DNA from 2 places in the Acidovorax sp. DMC1 genome. Region 2 is predicted to be linked to the other one. Evidence: predicted binding sites of a transcription regulator. Region 2 holds the regulator's gene; the other holds the start of a gene.
The links. The regulator sigma-54, encoded in region 2, starts transcription at its own class of promoters, with help from an activator protein. The targets are predictions, from matches to a motif close to TGGCANGNAANCTGCTTT.
Positions count from the first base shown of each region.

Region 1 (7,940 bases), on a different contig from region 2:
GCTAGCGAAGCCCATGATATACATAAAAAGCAACAGGCTATTTAAATACGCATGCGGGTATTCAGTATTGCAAGCAACAGCAAATGGTATCACTGCAAGAACCACGAATTGATTATCCTGAATCCAACTATTTTTAATCAATCGAATTGCAAAATACCCAATCAATAACACAAAGATAATGGCAACAGGTACTCCAAAAAGAAGCGCCATATCCAACGCAATGTTATGCGACCAAAAACTGACCAATACGGGAATTGCGTTAGCGGCCTGCTGCACCTGCACCTGCACGATTTGTCCAGGCCCGTAGCCCCACCAAGGTTGCTGCAGCACCCCGTCTATAAAACCCAGCATCAGAGAAGTTCGCGAGCCCATGGCCAGACGACTCGTGCGGATCAACCCCAATTCCAGCGCTGACGAAACGGTCGGCAGTGCCCAGAAAAGTGAAAACACCGCGACAAGCAGGGCACTATAGAACACCATTGAACGGCGGCGTTCTCGGCAAAAATACACTGAGAAACCCAGAATCAGCACAGCAGACAATAAGCCTGCTCGTGATTGCGTGAGGGCCACGCCCAATCCCAGAAAACTCACCAACAGAGCCGTAGCCCAATGGGTCAGAATGCCGCGCTGATTCAGACAAAATGCAGCCGCAATGCCTACTGCCGTATGCAATGCCATACGATTGGCTTGTGCAAAATTTCCCGAAGGGCGCACATTCTCAGGCAACTGAATCACCCAGAAACCCAAGCCGTCGAGTTGCAGCCACTGATACAGAGCTTCAGCGACGCTGGTTATGCCCGATACGAGTAACAACAAACATAAGACCTCGATGCCACCACTGCGATGCAGCGCCGCCGAAATACGGCCTTGCTCCAAAGCAACGAAGGCCCCTATGGCGTATAGAGTGACTAAGGCTACGTCACCCAAAAACACTTCAGGATTGAACAGCAAATGTCCGCAGGCAACAAATGGCAGTGCCAACAAAAACCAACTCAGATAATCTAAAGGGACACCAACCTGCCGTGAGTGTTTTCGAGATGGTAACGCACATGCCGCTACCACGAAAAGTAAGCTGACAGCTGCCCATCCCTCTGACTGAAACTTAAGCCACGGGTAATACAGATCGCTAGCATGCCAACTGACAAATGCACAGAGCAGGGCAAAGGCCCAAAGTAGTTGCGACATAGAAAACAGGAAGCCCAAATAAAAAACGGCGGTAAGACCGCCGTTTTTTAGACTGCTCTGTATTAACCGCGGCAAGAAGAAGGCAAATACTTCGTGCTCACAGTGGTGCCGTCCGTAGTGTTGCCACAACGCCATTTGTACACCTTCGTACGAACATCGGTGTTTGCGAAGAGGGTCGTGTCATCTTTCATGGGAGCCAAAGACACGATCTTCGAGTCAACAACAGCAGCGATGTTTTGAACAGTAACCCGCACAACGCCAGTGTTTGTTACATGCAATTCGTCAACATACTTTGTTTCTGCGCTGGCACCGATTGGGCAGCCCCACTTTTCGTCATCTGCAGCTGGCAGAGTTGCAGCGGTGGTGCCTTCGATCAGTTCTTGGACGCTGGTGCGGCAGCCCGACAACGCCAGAGTGGGCTCAGACATCTTGGCTCGGATGGTGTAGTCCTGGTACGCAGGCAGAGCCACAGCAGCCAAAATACCGATGATCGCAACCACGATCATCAGTTCGATCAGGGTAAAACCCTTTTGGATAGAACGCTTCATGAAGAACTCCTAAAAAAATTGCAGATGCGAGGTGGATATGCAATTGCTGTGCCTGGTGCCCAAAACAAGCACTATTTCGGACTTGAGCAGCCAAAGGCCGTAGCAACAGGTAAGAACTCCTCCACACCTTGTACAAGTGCATCGGGAGTCAAGCCGATTTTCGAGGCGTTCCCCAGGAAAACGCCTCCTTCGAGTCTAGGTGATGCAAAAAGCTTCCATCCCCAACTAGACCGCCCGAATTCACACAATCAACGACCCAAGACTTTTCATAGTTTTACATTTTTGTCGTTCAGTATTGTCAGAACGGCGCGCAACGGAATCAAATCTCCAACGTCTGCCCGGCAACCAGCCACCGAATGTCATGAGGGCCATGACGCTCGATGGCGGTGCATTCAAGCTGTCGGATCTCGTTCATGATGAGCGATGTCTCAGAAGGCTTCGTGTGCGTAATGTAGATGGGATAGCGCTGTGTTACCGGGACGTTAGCCAGTTCCTGCGCCAAGGTGGCAGGGGACAGATGAAGACTGCGGCAGGCTAGGTCGCTTTCGCGATCGCTGAAAGCCGTCTCTATCACCAAGCAAACCACTGACAATAGGTTGACGCGAGTCCAAAAGGCAGGATTGCGTTCAGTGTCGCCGCTGAATACCCACCAGCCGGTGTCGCCTTCCACCGCAAACCCCACGGCAGGGACGGTATGGTGGGCTGGCAGCACTTCGATCTGAACACCTGCGATGCTCAGTACGTCACCGCATACAAAAGCTTGATATTGCAAAAACGGAGATGCAGCAGACGGTATCGCACTGAAATCAGGCCAGATGACATTGTTGAACACATGCTTCTGCAGCGCAGAGATGGTGGCAGCCAGGGCATGCACTTGCACCGGGTGACGGCGCTGCGACGACACCGCGTCGAGCATCAGGGGCAGCGCGGCGATGTGGTCCAAGTGGGAATGTGTCAGGAGTACGTGGTCAATCTTGCCCATCTCTTCCAGCGTCAGGTCACCCACGCCGGTGCCAGCATCGAGCAAGATGCTGTCACCAATCAAGAACGATGTCGTGCGACAGTCCTTGGCGATAGCGCCGGAACACCCCAGCACGCGAACCTTCATGTCGAGCCTTCTACTTGGTGTCGAAATTGGTGGCGCTGTCCCAGTCAGGATTAAAAGGCAACCCACGCAGGCCTTCGACCCGTGCAGCATACAACTCGTAGAGAGTGCAATGAGGTCGGCAACCTCGCAACTGCGCCATCAGCTTGTCGCATTGTGCCCACTCCTGCGCCGCATAGGCTCGCAGAAAACCCTCCCATAACACCAGTTCTTCGCCAAGTTCGGCGGGTAGCTGATCCCGGGGCGCCAGCGGCTGGTAAATCGGGACGGCCTGCGCCTTGCCCTTGACGCGAACGCGATCCATGGCCTGCCATGCAAACTGAGGGGCGAGCTGCATGGCGGACTCGCTCACCACGATCGACGTGCCGTAGTGTTTGGACAACCCCTCAAGCCGCGAGCCAAGGTTGACCGCATCCCCGATGACCGTGTAGCTGCGCCGGATGTCAGAGCCCATATCTCCCACGCACATGACGCCCGTATTGAGACCAATGCCCACTCCGATCTCGGGCAGGCCGCGCTGGCGATGATTGGCGTTGATTTGCCCAATGGCCTGCGACATTTCCAGGGCCGCAGTCACCGCCAACTGCGCGTGGTCTGGTGTAGCCACAGGAGCTCCCCAAAACGCCATAACGCAGTCGCCCATGTATTTGTCGATGGTGCCGCGGTGACTGCGGATGATATGGGTGAGCTTGCTGAACACTTCATTCAACAACCCCTGCAGCTGCAAAGGCTCCATCCGCTCAGACATGGCGGTGAAGCCCCGCATGTCGCAGAACATCACCGTCAGCTCCCGGTTGGTGGCCTGCATGCTGTAGTGCTCCGGCTGCTTGACCATTTCGGCCACCAGTTCTGGAGGCACATAGGCGCTGAACAGCGCTGCGAGTTCGCGCTTGGACCGGCTTTCCACAAAATAACCGTAGGCCATGTTGAGCGCGAAGGCCAGCATGGACATCACCACCGCCGTAGCCAGCGGCAACGCCAAACCTTGCGCAATGTACATCCACAGGTTCAGCCCCACGAGCGCAGAAACCACGCCGGCGCTCAGTAAGACCGCTGAAGATGCAGACAGGAGCGGCAATGCCACCGCCAAAAGTAGCCCTGCGCAGAGGAGCTGCAGCACATCAAACCCGGCGGCATAGTCGGGCCGGACGATGCTTTTGCCATCCAGGAATGCCGACAACACGTTGGCATGGGTTTCTACGCCAGGGTAGGTTCTGCCCACTGGCGTCACACGCAAATCGAGCAAGCCAGGCGCGGTGGACCCAACCAGCACCAATTGATCCTTGAGCTGGCCCGGTGGGAGCACGCCATCCAGAACGTCCGACGCTGAGATGTACCGAAAGGAGCCCCCTTTGGCATCTCCCGGTCCCCGATAAGGAATGAGGGTGGCCAGTTGCTGGTCTACAGGGAGTGCCAGCGTGCGACCATCCTGGCGCAACACGATGCTTTGCAGCAAATCATGCGTCCCAACGGGCGTGGGGTTTACAAAGCCCGGATGGATTTCTGGCAACCCGATGGCTGTGCGGAACATGGCCAACGCCAGCGACTCGTAATACTGCCCCTGGTACTCGGCCAACAACGGCAGGGAGCGAACGACCCCATCCTCGTCCGTGATGGAATTGAAGAACCCCGCAGCAGGGGCTGCGCGGGTCAATGCCTCGATATTGCTGCTATAGCCGCGCCAAGTGGTTGCTCCCAGCGGCAGGCCCCGTAAGCGTTCCAACGGGAGCGCAGAGTCCGGCAGCGTGCCTTTCGTGATGCCATCGCGGTCTTCGCCCGAAAGGTAGTAACCCAGCACCACGGGCTGCCCACGCAAGGACTGCGCAAAAAGCGCGTCATAGTCCAGCGACGGTGCCAGTCTTTTCAGTTGCTCCTGGAAGGCCGGCTGGCTGCGCAAAGGGCCTTGGGCCAGCTCTTGCAACGTAGAGAGACCTGAACTCTCGTCGGCCTCGGCAAACAGAACGTCAAACCCGATGACCGACACTTGCTGGCGCTCAAACAGTTCGCGCACCAGCGCGGCCAATTTGTCCCTGCGCCAGGGCCATTGGCCCACACGCCCCAGACTTTTCTCGTCGATATCGACAATGACGATGCGCTCGTCCAGCGTTCGAGGCATGGTCACCCGCAGGCGGGTGTCGTAGATGATGTTGTCCAGTCTCTCCAACACCTGCAGGTGGAGCACATCGGCCACATGCAGCAGTGCAAAAACCAGCGGTATCAGCGTGACTGCAATGCGCCGCCAGCGTCGGCGGAACAGGTGCGACAGGGACTGCAGCAGCATGGGTCCGCGCGCAAGGAGAGAAGATTCAGTTCAGCAAAGGCCCGCAGCCATAGCGCGGGCCCATGCCAAGCGTCAGGTCTGTTCGAACTGCATTTCGGTGCCAGCCAGTTCCAGACGATCGCCATGCTTGAGGGGAACAGGCGAAGCACCAATGGCCGCACCGTTGAGCAGGGGCATTTCAGGCCCCTCCACGTGAGCCAATACAAAACCTTGGTGCCGCTTGGTGATGGATGCCACGGCCACGCCAGGCTTGCCAATGGTGGTCACAACCTTTTGCAAGGACACCTCGCGCCCCGCTGCAGCGCCCGACATGACACGAATCACTGCTGAAATCGGAGCGGGCGCAGGGGCGGCTGGCGCGGGCCTGGCGGCGGCTACTGCAGGCGGCACCATGCCGGGCTTGAAGATCATGGTCTTCTCGAAATTCTGACCTTCGGCATCCTGCAAAAAGCGGATCTTGTACTTGCCCACCTCGACCGTGTCGCCATTGCGCAGCTCCTGGCGCTTGACGGCCTTGGCATTCACGTAGGTGCCGTTCGTGCTGCCCAAATCCTCAATCTCCACATCGTGTCCCACCATGTGGAGCACCGCATGTTCACCGCTCACCGCGAGGTTGTCGATCACGATGTCGTTGTATGGGCGCCGACCCAGCGTAGTCCGCTCCTTGGTCAGCTGCACTTCCTTGATAACAACGCCGTCGATTGAAACGATCATTCTCGGCATGATCCACTCCTGATGTGATGAATTGTTGTAGTTCGGGCCGTTCAAGAGGCCCCTAGCAATCGGGACATGAGGCCGCGCTTCTTGCCTCCTGCGGCAGCCTGCACCAGCAGCACGCTCACGTTATCACGACCACCGTTGGCATTGGCGGTGTCAATGAGCAGTGTCGCTTTTTCTTCCAAAGGCATGGGCGCCCGTATCAGCTCCGCCAGATCCGAATCGGACACCATGTCGGTGAGCCCATCGGAACACAGCAGGAACAGGTCATTCGGCGCCACCTGGAACTCGTTGACTTCCATCAGCACATTGGGCTCCACACCCAGGGCCCGGGTCACCAGATTGCGATTGGAAGACAGGGCCGCCTGCTGCGCCGTCAGCAGCCCTGCATCGACCTGCTCCTGCAACCAGGAATGGTCCCGCGTGATCTGCTGCAAAGCACCATCGCGCAGGCGGTAGCAGCGCGAATCGCCGATATGCCCCAGGATCAGGCGGCTGCCGTGGAACACCGCCACCACCAGCGTCGTACCCATGCCCGCGTACTGCGGATTGGAGAGCGACGCCCCCAAAATGGCGTGGTTGGCGTTCTCGACACAGATTTCCAGCGCCCGGCGCACGTCCGTGGACTGGGGACTTGCGCCCGCTTGGGCCAGCCAGCGGGCCATCTCGGTACGAATGAAGGTGGTGGCCATGCCGCTGGCCACCTCACCCGCGTTGTAGCCGCCCATGCCATCGGCCAGTATCGCGACCTGCGCATCGCGGTCAACGGCGACCGCGTCTTCGTTGTTGGAACGCACGCGGCCCTTATCGGTCCGCGCAGTGAATTCGTAGGTCATGGATGTGGAGGCGTGCGTCATGGGGCGCCCGAAATCGGCGGGGCTGCCGCACCCCGCACGGCGGGGGGCTCCATCACGGTTTCCTGAAAATCCGCCATTTCTTGCCCTGTTGCATCGCGGTCCGCATCATAGACGACTGCCTCAGGGCTGGATTGCGCGTCGCCCGCCAAGGCCTGCCGCAGGTCCGCCGCAAACTGCCGCCCGGTCTGATAGCGTGCCTCCGGGCGCTTTTGCAAGGACAGCGCCACCACCTTGGCCACAGCCGCTGAAAGTTCAGGGCGCAGCTGCCGCACATCGGGAGCCTCCACGCTCGCAATCTTGTGCATCAGCTCGGTCATGGACGCACCCCGCAGCGGCAGCGTACCCGTCAGCAACTGGAAGAGGGTGATGCCCAGCGAATAAAGATCCGAACGCCCGTCGACCTTCTTTCCGGCCAATTGCTCCGGGGACATGAAGCTGGGGGTCCCCAGAACAAGCCCCGTGCGGGTCTTGCTCGAATCCGTGATGCGCGCAATGCCAAAGTCCGTCACCTTCACCGCGTCGGTACTGCTGTCAAACATGATGTTGGCCGGCTTGATATCGCGGTGCACCACGTTATGGGCATGGGCATAGTCCAGCGCATCGGCCACCCTGGCCGCAACGGAGAGTACGGTGGGGACTGGCAGCAGCCGGTCCTGGCCGCAAGCATGGGTCAGGTCCTGGCCTTTGAGGAACTCCATGGCGATGTAGGCCAAGTCATGCTCCTCGCCGGCATCAAAAATGGTGACGATGTTCGGATGCTGCAATCGCCCCGCAGTTTCGGCCTCGCGAAAAAACCGCGCGCGCGCATCAATCAAGGCATCGCCTTCAAACTCCTGTCCCAAGGCCAGCGTCTTGATGGCCACGACGCGGCCGATTTTGGGATCGCGCCCCAGATACACCACCCCCATGGCACCTTTGCCAATTTCGCGATCAATCTGGTAGCGGCCCAACATGGGCACGCCGACGCTCGCATCGCCTGGCAGGCGGGGTGTTGCGGCGGAGGCGCCAGGCAAAGAGTCTGTGGCGCCCTGCGGAGCTTGCGCCCCCCCTTGAGCCTGCGCCTTGGCACGCTTGTAGCGGCTGCGAGCGTCCTTGTAGTGCCGGTCATGGCGCAGGATATGTTCGTATACCGCCTGCGCCTTGCCGAAGTGGCGCTTGCGCTCGAAGTCCTCCGCCAGATGGTAGAGATTGTCCAGAAGTGCGCCGCTGGCAGGCACCTTGCGCAAGCGCTCAAAGGCCATGTCCAG
Region 1 is NZ_JBQUYO010000007.1:87,746-95,685, reverse strand. Features, by position in the region: gene ACT531_RS15295 (O-antigen ligase family protein) at 1-1,320, opposite strand, end outside; gene ACT531_RS15290 (pilin) at 1,248-1,733, opposite strand; gene ACT531_RS15285 (MBL fold metallo-hydrolase) at 2,053-2,841, opposite strand; gene ACT531_RS15280 (CHASE2 domain-containing protein) at 2,852-5,119, opposite strand; gene ACT531_RS15275 (FHA domain-containing protein) at 5,192-5,842, opposite strand; gene ACT531_RS15270 (Stp1/IreP family PP2C-type Ser/Thr phosphatase) at 5,884-6,672, opposite strand; gene ACT531_RS15265 (CHASE2 domain-containing serine/threonine-protein kinase) at 6,690-7,940, opposite strand, start outside.
Region 1: the regulator sigma-54 is predicted to act here: its motif matches at 1,770-1,787, upstream of ACT531_RS15290 (pilin).

Region 2 (7,940 bases):
TCGCCGTAGGGCGGGTTCAGCAGCATCACGCCGGGCTGGTCGCAGGGCGGCATGCGCTGCAGGGCGTCGCCACCGCGCAGCTGCACGGCCTGGGCCACACCTGCGCGCTCAGCGTTGCGCTGTGCAAAATCGACCATGCGGAAGGCCACATCACTGCCAAAAATGGGTACAGCGCTAGTACATATTGCGCCTTCAGCTTCGTTTTTGATAGCAGACCAAACGTGCGCCTGGAAGGGCAGCAGCTTTTCAAACGCAAAGCGACGCAGCATGCCCGCCGGGATGCGGCAGGCGATCTGCGCGGCCTCGACCACGATGGTGCCGCTGCCGCAGCAGGGGTCGTACAGGGGCTGGGGGTTGTCGCCGTGCGGGTCCCAGCCGCTGGCGGCGATCATGGCGGCGGCCAGGGTTTCCTTGAGCGGTGCGTCGCCCTTGTCCTCGCGCCAGCCGCGCTTGAACAGCGGCTCGCCGCTGGTGTCGATGTAGATCGTGGCTTCGTCGGTGGTCAGGTGCAGGTGGATGCGCACGTCGGGCCACTGGGTGTTCACATCGGGGCGCACGCCGCTCTTGTGGCGGAAGCGGTCGGCCACGGCGTCTTTCACCTTGAGGCCCGCGAAGTTCAGGCTCTGCAGCGGGCTGTGCTGGGCCGTCACTTCGACCTTGAAGGTCTGGCGCGTGGTGAACCAGATCTCCCAAGCCACATCGCTGGCCATGTTGTAGAGGTCGTTCTCAGACCGGTACGGGCGGTGGGCCAATTGCACCAGTACGCGCTGGGCCAGACGGCTGTGCAGGTTGAGCTGCATGGCCTGGCGCCACGAGGCGCGCAGCAGCACACCACCCCGGCCCACCAGCAGGTCTTGCCCCGTGAGACCGGTGATGCCATGCACCTCGTCGGCCAGAAAGCCCTCGACGCCCGCGGCGCAAGGGAGAAAAAGTTGGAGTTGGTTCATGTCGATGGGGAGGATACGCGCTCGGGCACTGCGGGGGAACCGGGCTCCCCCGCCCGGGCCAGCAGCTGGCGGATGGAGTCCGGGATGGGGGCGACCTTGCGGCTGGCCTTGCCGATGAAGACGATGCCGATCTTGCCGCGCGCCACCTCGCGGCCTGAGGCCTTTTCGGTCATGCAGAACACCAGGTCGAAACCGTAGCGGTTGAAGTCCGCAGGCGCCATCTCCACGCGCATGGTCTCGCCGTGGAAACCTTCGGACTTGTACTGCGCCACGATGTCGCCGACCACGATGGACAGGCCGCCCACATCGGCCTCGGGGTAGCCCAGCGACTGGAAGAAACGCACGCGTGCTTCGGACACCAGGGTGAGCAGCTGCGCGTTGTCCAGATGCCCGCCCTGGTTCACGTGGCTGATGTAGATCTGCAGCTCGGTGGCAAAGCCGAAGTACGGGGGAAGGTCAAAGACGATGCGGGCCATGGTGGGCTGCGGTAGGTAATACGGAAACAACAGAAAAGGTACGGCATCGCAGGCGCGCCGTGCGCCAGCTGCCGAGGCGGCTACAACGCCTTGCGCAAATTCGCCGGCGCGATCTTGAGCGCCTCGCGGTACTTGGCCACGGTGCGGCGCGCGCATTCGATGCCCTGCTCCTTGAGCATCTCGGCGATCTGGCTGTCGGACAGCGGCTTGGCCGGGCTCTCCGCCGACACGAACTGCTTGATCAGTGCGCGCACCGCCGTGCTCGATGCATTGCCGCCCGTTTCGGTACCCAGGCCCGAGCCAAAGAAATACTTCAGCTCGTAGGTGCCAATCGGCGTGGCCATGTACTTGGCAGTGGTGACGCGGCTGATGGTGGACTCGTGCAGGCCCAGTTCGTCGGCAATGTCGCGCAGCACCAGCGGGCGCATGGCCAGTTCACCGTGGGTGAAGAAGTTCTTTTGCCGCTCGACAATGGCGCGCGACACGCGCAGGATGGTGTCAAAGCGCTGCTGGATGTTCTTGATGAACCAGCGCGCCTCCTGCAGGCGCTGCTGCATGCCCTGGTGGCCTTCGCCGCCCTTGTGGCCGCGCAGGGCGCCTGCGTAGATGTCGTGCACGCGCAGGCGGGGCATCACGTCGGGGTTGAGCTGCACGATGAAGCTCTGCTGGCCGCTGCCATTGGCGCGACCGGCTTTGCGCACGATGACGTCGGGCACGATGATGTTGCGCTCCACGTCGGCAAACTTGCGGCCCGGGCGTGGTTCCAGGCGGGCGATGAGTGCCATGGCAGCGCGGGTACGCTCTTCTCCAGCCACGCCGCCTTCGCTGCACAGCTGCGTCAGGCGGCGGATGTCGCGGCGGGCCAGCATCTCCAGCGGCTGCTGGCAGATGCGCAGAGCGGTCTGCACGGTCTCGGGGTCGGCGTCGCTGTCTTCGTCGGCCGCCAACGCCGCGAGCTGCAGCGTCAGGCATTCGGACAGATTGCGCGCGCCCACGCCCACAGGTTCCAGGCTTTGCAGCAGGCGCTGGGCCACCGTGAAGCGGTGCACCAGCTCTTCGATCTGTTCCAGGTCGTCGGGCCCGACGAGGCTGATGGCGAGTTCTTCCAGCGGCTCTTCGAGGTAGCCGTCGTCGTTCAGCGATTCGATGAGGAAACGCAGCGCGGCCGTGTCCACTTCGGACAGGCGCAGCGACAGCGCCTGGCGGTGCAAAAAGGCCGTCAGCGATTCGTGCGAGCGGGCCAGCTCGGTGGCATCGGCCTCGTCGCCTTCCGCGTCGTTGCGGGTGCGTGCCGGGGCGTCGCCGCCCCACTCGGCATCGTTGGGCGCCATCTCGACGGTGCCGTCGCCGCTCCAGTCGGGCTCGTCCGAGCCCCCGCCGGAGATTTCAGCGTCGTTTTGGCTATCAGCGCTAGTACTGCTTGCGCTGGTAGCTCCTGAAAACATAGCATCATCGGCACTGTAGTCGTCGGCCTGTGCAGGCGTGTCGGCGGCTTCCAGGCCAAATTCCTCGCGCGGGGCTTCGTCGGCATTGCGTTCGAGGAACGGGTTTTCGTCGAGCATCTGCTCGACTTCCTGCGAGAGTTCGAGCGTGGACAACTGCAGCAGCCGGATGGACTGCTGGAGCTGGGGGGTCAATGCGAGATGCTGCGAGACGCGCAGCGACAGTCCAGGCTTCATCACATCCTGAAGTGTTCGCCGAGGTACACCCTTCGGACCTCCGCGTTGTCCACGATCTCGGACGGCGTGCCCTGCGCCAGCACGCGGCCGTCGCTGATGATGAAGGCGTGGTCGCAGATGCCCAGCGTCTCGCGCACGTTGTGATCGGTGATGAGCACCCCAATGCCGCGCGCCTTCAGGAAGCCGATGATGCGCTGGATTTCAATCACGGCGATGGGGTCGATGCCCGCAAAGGGCTCGTCCAGCAGGATGAAACGCGGCTGGGTGGCCAAGGCCCGCGCAATCTCCACACGGCGGCGCTCGCCGCCCGACAGCGCCAGAGCGGGTGAGGCCCTCAGGTGGTCCACGCGCAGCTCTTGCAGCAGGGCCGTCAGGCGCTCTTCGATGGCATCGCGCGACAGCGGCTGGCCGTCATCGGCGCGCTGCAGTTCCAGCACGGCGCGCACGTTTTCTTCGACGGTGAGCTTGCGGAAGATGGAGGCTTCTTGCGGCAGGTACGACAGCCCCAGGCGCGACCGGCGATGGATGGGCATGTGGGCCACGGACTGGCCGTCGATACGGATGTCACCCGCATCGCTGCGTACCAAGCCCACGATCATGTAGAACGAAGTGGTCTTGCCCGCGCCATTGGGGCCCAGCAAACCCACGACTTCGCCTTTTTGCACCTCCAGGGACACGTCCTTGACGACCTTGCGGCTGCCATAGGACTTGGCCAGGTGCTGCACCTCCAGGCGGCTGCCCGACTGCGAATCAGGCCCCAGACGGCTGTTCGCAGGGGTCGCCGGGGTCTCGGGACCAGTACTCACCACGCGCCCGCTCACTTGGCGCCGCCGCCAAGGGTGTTGCTGGGGCGCAGCGCCGGTGCGGGCGACTCGGGCGCCTTGGCGGGGGCTGCCGTACCGGGCGGCGGGTCCTTGGGTGCCAGCACGGCGCGCACGCGGCCGCCAGACGTGGGGGCGTCGCCGGCCGCAGCCGAAGACGCAGGCGCCTTCTGGCCATCGACGGTGAACACGTCGGTGAGGTTGTTGTAAACGATCACGGCGCCGGTGATCTCGTCGTTGAGCACCGACCCACGGTAGCGGCGCAGTTCGGCGCGGGTGATGAAGCGCACGTTGTCGGCCTTGCCGTCGTATTCGATGACTTCGCTTTCGCCTTCGATGAACTCGTCCGGCGCTCCGGCCACGGTGTCGCGCTTCTGGCGGAAGAACGCCCGTTTGCCCGCCTCGGCCGTGACCACGCCGTACTGGTAGCCGTCGGCGTCCTGGCGCACATCCAGCCGCGCGCCGCGCAGCACGATGGTGCCCTTGGTCATCACCACGCGGCCCGAGAACACGCTGGTCTGCTTGAGTTCATCGTGCCGCAGGGCGTCGGCCTCGATGTTCATGGGCTTGGCACGGTCTGCCTTTTCGGCATGTGCCATGCCCGCAAGGCCGGTCAGGGCTGCGAGCACAAGGAGGGGGAGTAGGCGGTGGGTCATAGGGCACGAATCTTGCAACGATTGTAGCCACCCGATGGTACCCACCCCGAAAAAAAAGCCCGCATCCGCGGGCCTTTGGGACAGCTTGCCGACAGGGTCGGCCGCTCGTCAGGCTTTGCGCGCCGTAGCGGCCAGGTATTCGACCACCTGCAGCACGGTCTGCATGCTGCCAGCCATCGTGCCGTCGGTGTAGTACTTGCCCGCCACACCCATGGATGGCACGCCTTCGACACCGTACGAATCCTGCAGCTGCGAGGCGCGACGCACCTGGTTGGCGACGCTGAAGGAGCCGTAGACCTCCTTGAACTTGGCCACGTCCACGCCCTGCTGGTTCACCCAGGCCAGGATTTCGTCGTCCTTGGCGAGCTTGGCCTTTTCCACATGGATGGCACGGAAGACCTTGGCATGCAGGGCTTCGAGCTTGCCCATGCCTTCGAGCGTGTAGAACAGCTTTTGCTGGGGCACGAAGCTGGCATTGAACGCCACGGGCACGCGGCGGATGGAGAGATCCTTGGGCGCGGCCTTGACCCAGGCGTCCAGTGTGGGCTCGAAGGCGTTGCAGTGGGGGCAGCTGTACCAGAAGAACTCGATCACATCGACCTTGCCGGCCGGCGCATCGGGGGCGACGGGCTTGTCCAGCCGCTTGAAGTCCTTGCCCTCCTTGAACTGGCGGGCTTGCGCCATGGCGGGGTTGGCCACTGGCAGCGTCAGGGCAGAAGCGGCAACCGCCGAGGCGGCGGACAAAGAAAACTCACGGCGTTTCATGACAAAGACTCTCCTGGTTCAGTTATGCGGGATGTGAGACATCCCTTTACAAAAAGTTCAGCCTTGGCGATGGCGCCGTTTTTGCAAGCGCTTCAGCGCTGCACGCGCACGAGCGCCGATTCCAGCCCGGCGCCGTCGAGTTTCTCTTTGAGCACCTCGGCATCGTCCCGCTTGGTGAAGGGGCCGATGCGCACCCGGAACACTGCCCGGCCATTTTGCTCACGCTCGCTCACGCGGGCCTCCCAGCCCAGCATGGCCAGCTTGGCGCGCTGGGCGTCGGCGTCGGCCTGGGTGCGGAAGGCACCAGCCTGCACAAAGTAGTCAAACGGGTCCACGCTGCCCTTGGCGGCTGCCTTGGCCACGGCCAAGTCGCCCAGCGGGTCTGCGCCCGGCTTGCTCTCTGCCTTGGCCTCGGCTTTGGCGTCTGGCTTGCTCGCGGCAGGCTTGGCGGCCGATGCGGCGGCGCGCACCTCGGGCGCCGGTGCCGATGCAGGGGCTGACGCAGCCGCGGCCACCGGGGGCGCCGCGGGGCGGGCCGGGTTCTTGCCATACAGCGGCGAGTTCGGGTCCCAGTTCTTGTTCTTCTGGGACTCCGCTGCGTCCAGGTCGGCACCGCGGCCGTTGCCCTTGTTTAGGAACGGCACCGGCACCTTGGTCACGTACACGGCCACGGCCAGCGCCGCGCCCAGGCCCACGATGACCCCGACGATGAAGCCGACAATGGTCCCGCCCGTCTGTTGCTTTTTCATATTGGTAGTAACTGCTTACATTCTGGCCGGGGCCGACACGCCCAGCACCGCCAGGCCATTGTGCAATACCTGGGCGGTGGCAGCGACCAGCGCCAGGCGCGCCTTCTTCACCACCTCGTCGTCCACCAGGATGCGCTCGGCATCGTAATAGCTGTGGTAGCTGGCGGCCAGGTCGCGCAGGTAAAAGGTCACATCGTGCGGGGCTTCGCCCTCGGCAGCGGCCGTGAGCATCTCGGGGTACTTGGCCAGCTGCAGCATCAGGGCCTGGGCCTGCGGGCCTTCGAGGGCGGACAGGTCCACATCCTTGAGCGAAGCCACATCACCACCACCCGCCTCTTGCCAGGCGCGCAGCACCGACTGGATGCGCGCATGGGCGTACTGCACGTAGTACACCGGGTTGTCGTTGTTCTGGGCCACGGCCAGGTCCACGTCAAAGGTGTACTCGGTGTCTGGCTTGCGGCTGAGCAGGAAGAAGCGCACGGCGTCCTTGCTGGTCCACTCGATCAAATCACGCAGCGTGACATAGCTGCCCGCGCGCTTGCTGATCTTGACCTCTTCGCCGCCCTTGACCACGCGCACCATGGTGTGCAGCACGTAGTCGGGGTAGCCCTTGGGGATGCCCACATCGGCCGCCTGCAGGCCGGCGCGCACGCGGGCAATGGTGCCGTGGTGGTCTGTGCCCTGGATGTTGACGACCTTGGTGAAGCCCCGCTCCCACTTGGCAATGTGGTAGGCCACGTCGGGCACGAAGTAGGTGTAGGTGCCGTCCTGCTTGCGCATGACGCGGTCCTTGTCGTCGCCGTAGTCGGTGCTCTTGAGCCACAGCGCGCCGTCCTGCTCGTAGGTTTTGCCGTTGGCGATGAGCTTGTTCACGGTGGCCTCGACGCGGCCGCTGGTGTACAGGCTGGACTCCAGGTAGTACTGGTCGAAGTGCAGGTTGAATGCCTGCAGGTCCTTGTCCTGCTCGTTGCGCAGATAGGCCACGGCGAACTGGCGGATGTTGTCATAGTCGTCCACGTCGCCATTGGCGGTGAACTCGCGGTCGTCGGCCTTCACCGTGGCCTTGGCCTTGAAGGCCTCGGCGATGTCGGCGATGTAGTCGCCGTTGTAGAAGTTCTTGGCCAGCGGGTTCTCGCTGTCGGTGGGCCAGCAGTCGTCGCCGGGCTTGAAGCCCTTGGCGCGCAGCTGCGTGCTCTTGGTCAGCGTGTCGATCTGTACGCCTGCGTCGTTGTAATAGAACTCGCGGTGCACCTTCCAGCCCTGGGTGCTGAACAGGTTGCAAATCGCATCGCCCAGCGCGGCCTGGCGACCGTGGCCCACGTGCAGCGGGCCCGTGGGGTTGGCCGACACGAACTCGACCAGCACCTGCTGGCCGTTGCTGGCTTGGTAACCAAAGCGCTCGCCCGCAGCCAGCACCTCACGCACCACTTCCTGCTTGGCGGCAGGTTGCAGGCGGATGTTCAGAAAGCCCGGACCCGCAATTTCAATGGCGGACACCCAGCGCTGAAAGGCTGGCGTGGCTTCGAGCGCGGCCTTGAGCTGCTCGCCCAGTGCACGCGGGTTGAGCTTGAGCGGCTTGGCCAGCTGCATGGCCGCAGTGCAGGCGAAGTCGCCATGGGCCGCCACCTTGGGAGATTCAAAGGCTGCCTTGGCGCCAGCGCCGGGGGACAGGTTTTCCAGCTCGGCTGCGAGCGCAGCGAGCAATTCATTTTTGGCTGTGAGCATCGGCGGATTTTACGGGCCCGCCAACAGCGGGGCGCCAGACGCACCACCGGGGTGGCGTCCCGCAGCCAAAGGCACAATAAGTCGCCGTGCCCTTTCAACCGGAGATTGCACATGCCACCCCA
Region 2 is NZ_JBQUYO010000008.1:16,390-24,329, reverse strand. Features, by position in the region: gene ACT531_RS16305 (THUMP domain-containing class I SAM-dependent RNA methyltransferase) at 1-947, opposite strand, end outside; gene ACT531_RS16300 (acyl-CoA thioesterase) at 944-1,423, opposite strand; gene ACT531_RS16295 (RNA polymerase factor sigma-54) at 1,504-3,102, opposite strand; gene lptB (LPS export ABC transporter ATP-binding protein) at 3,102-3,863, opposite strand; gene lptA (lipopolysaccharide transport periplasmic protein LptA) at 3,920-4,579, opposite strand; gene ACT531_RS16280 (thiol:disulfide interchange protein DsbA/DsbL) at 4,688-5,344, opposite strand; gene ACT531_RS16275 (SPOR domain-containing protein) at 5,437-6,093, opposite strand; gene argS (arginine--tRNA ligase) at 6,109-7,818, opposite strand; gene ACT531_RS16265 (hypothetical protein) at 7,930-7,940, shown strand, end outside.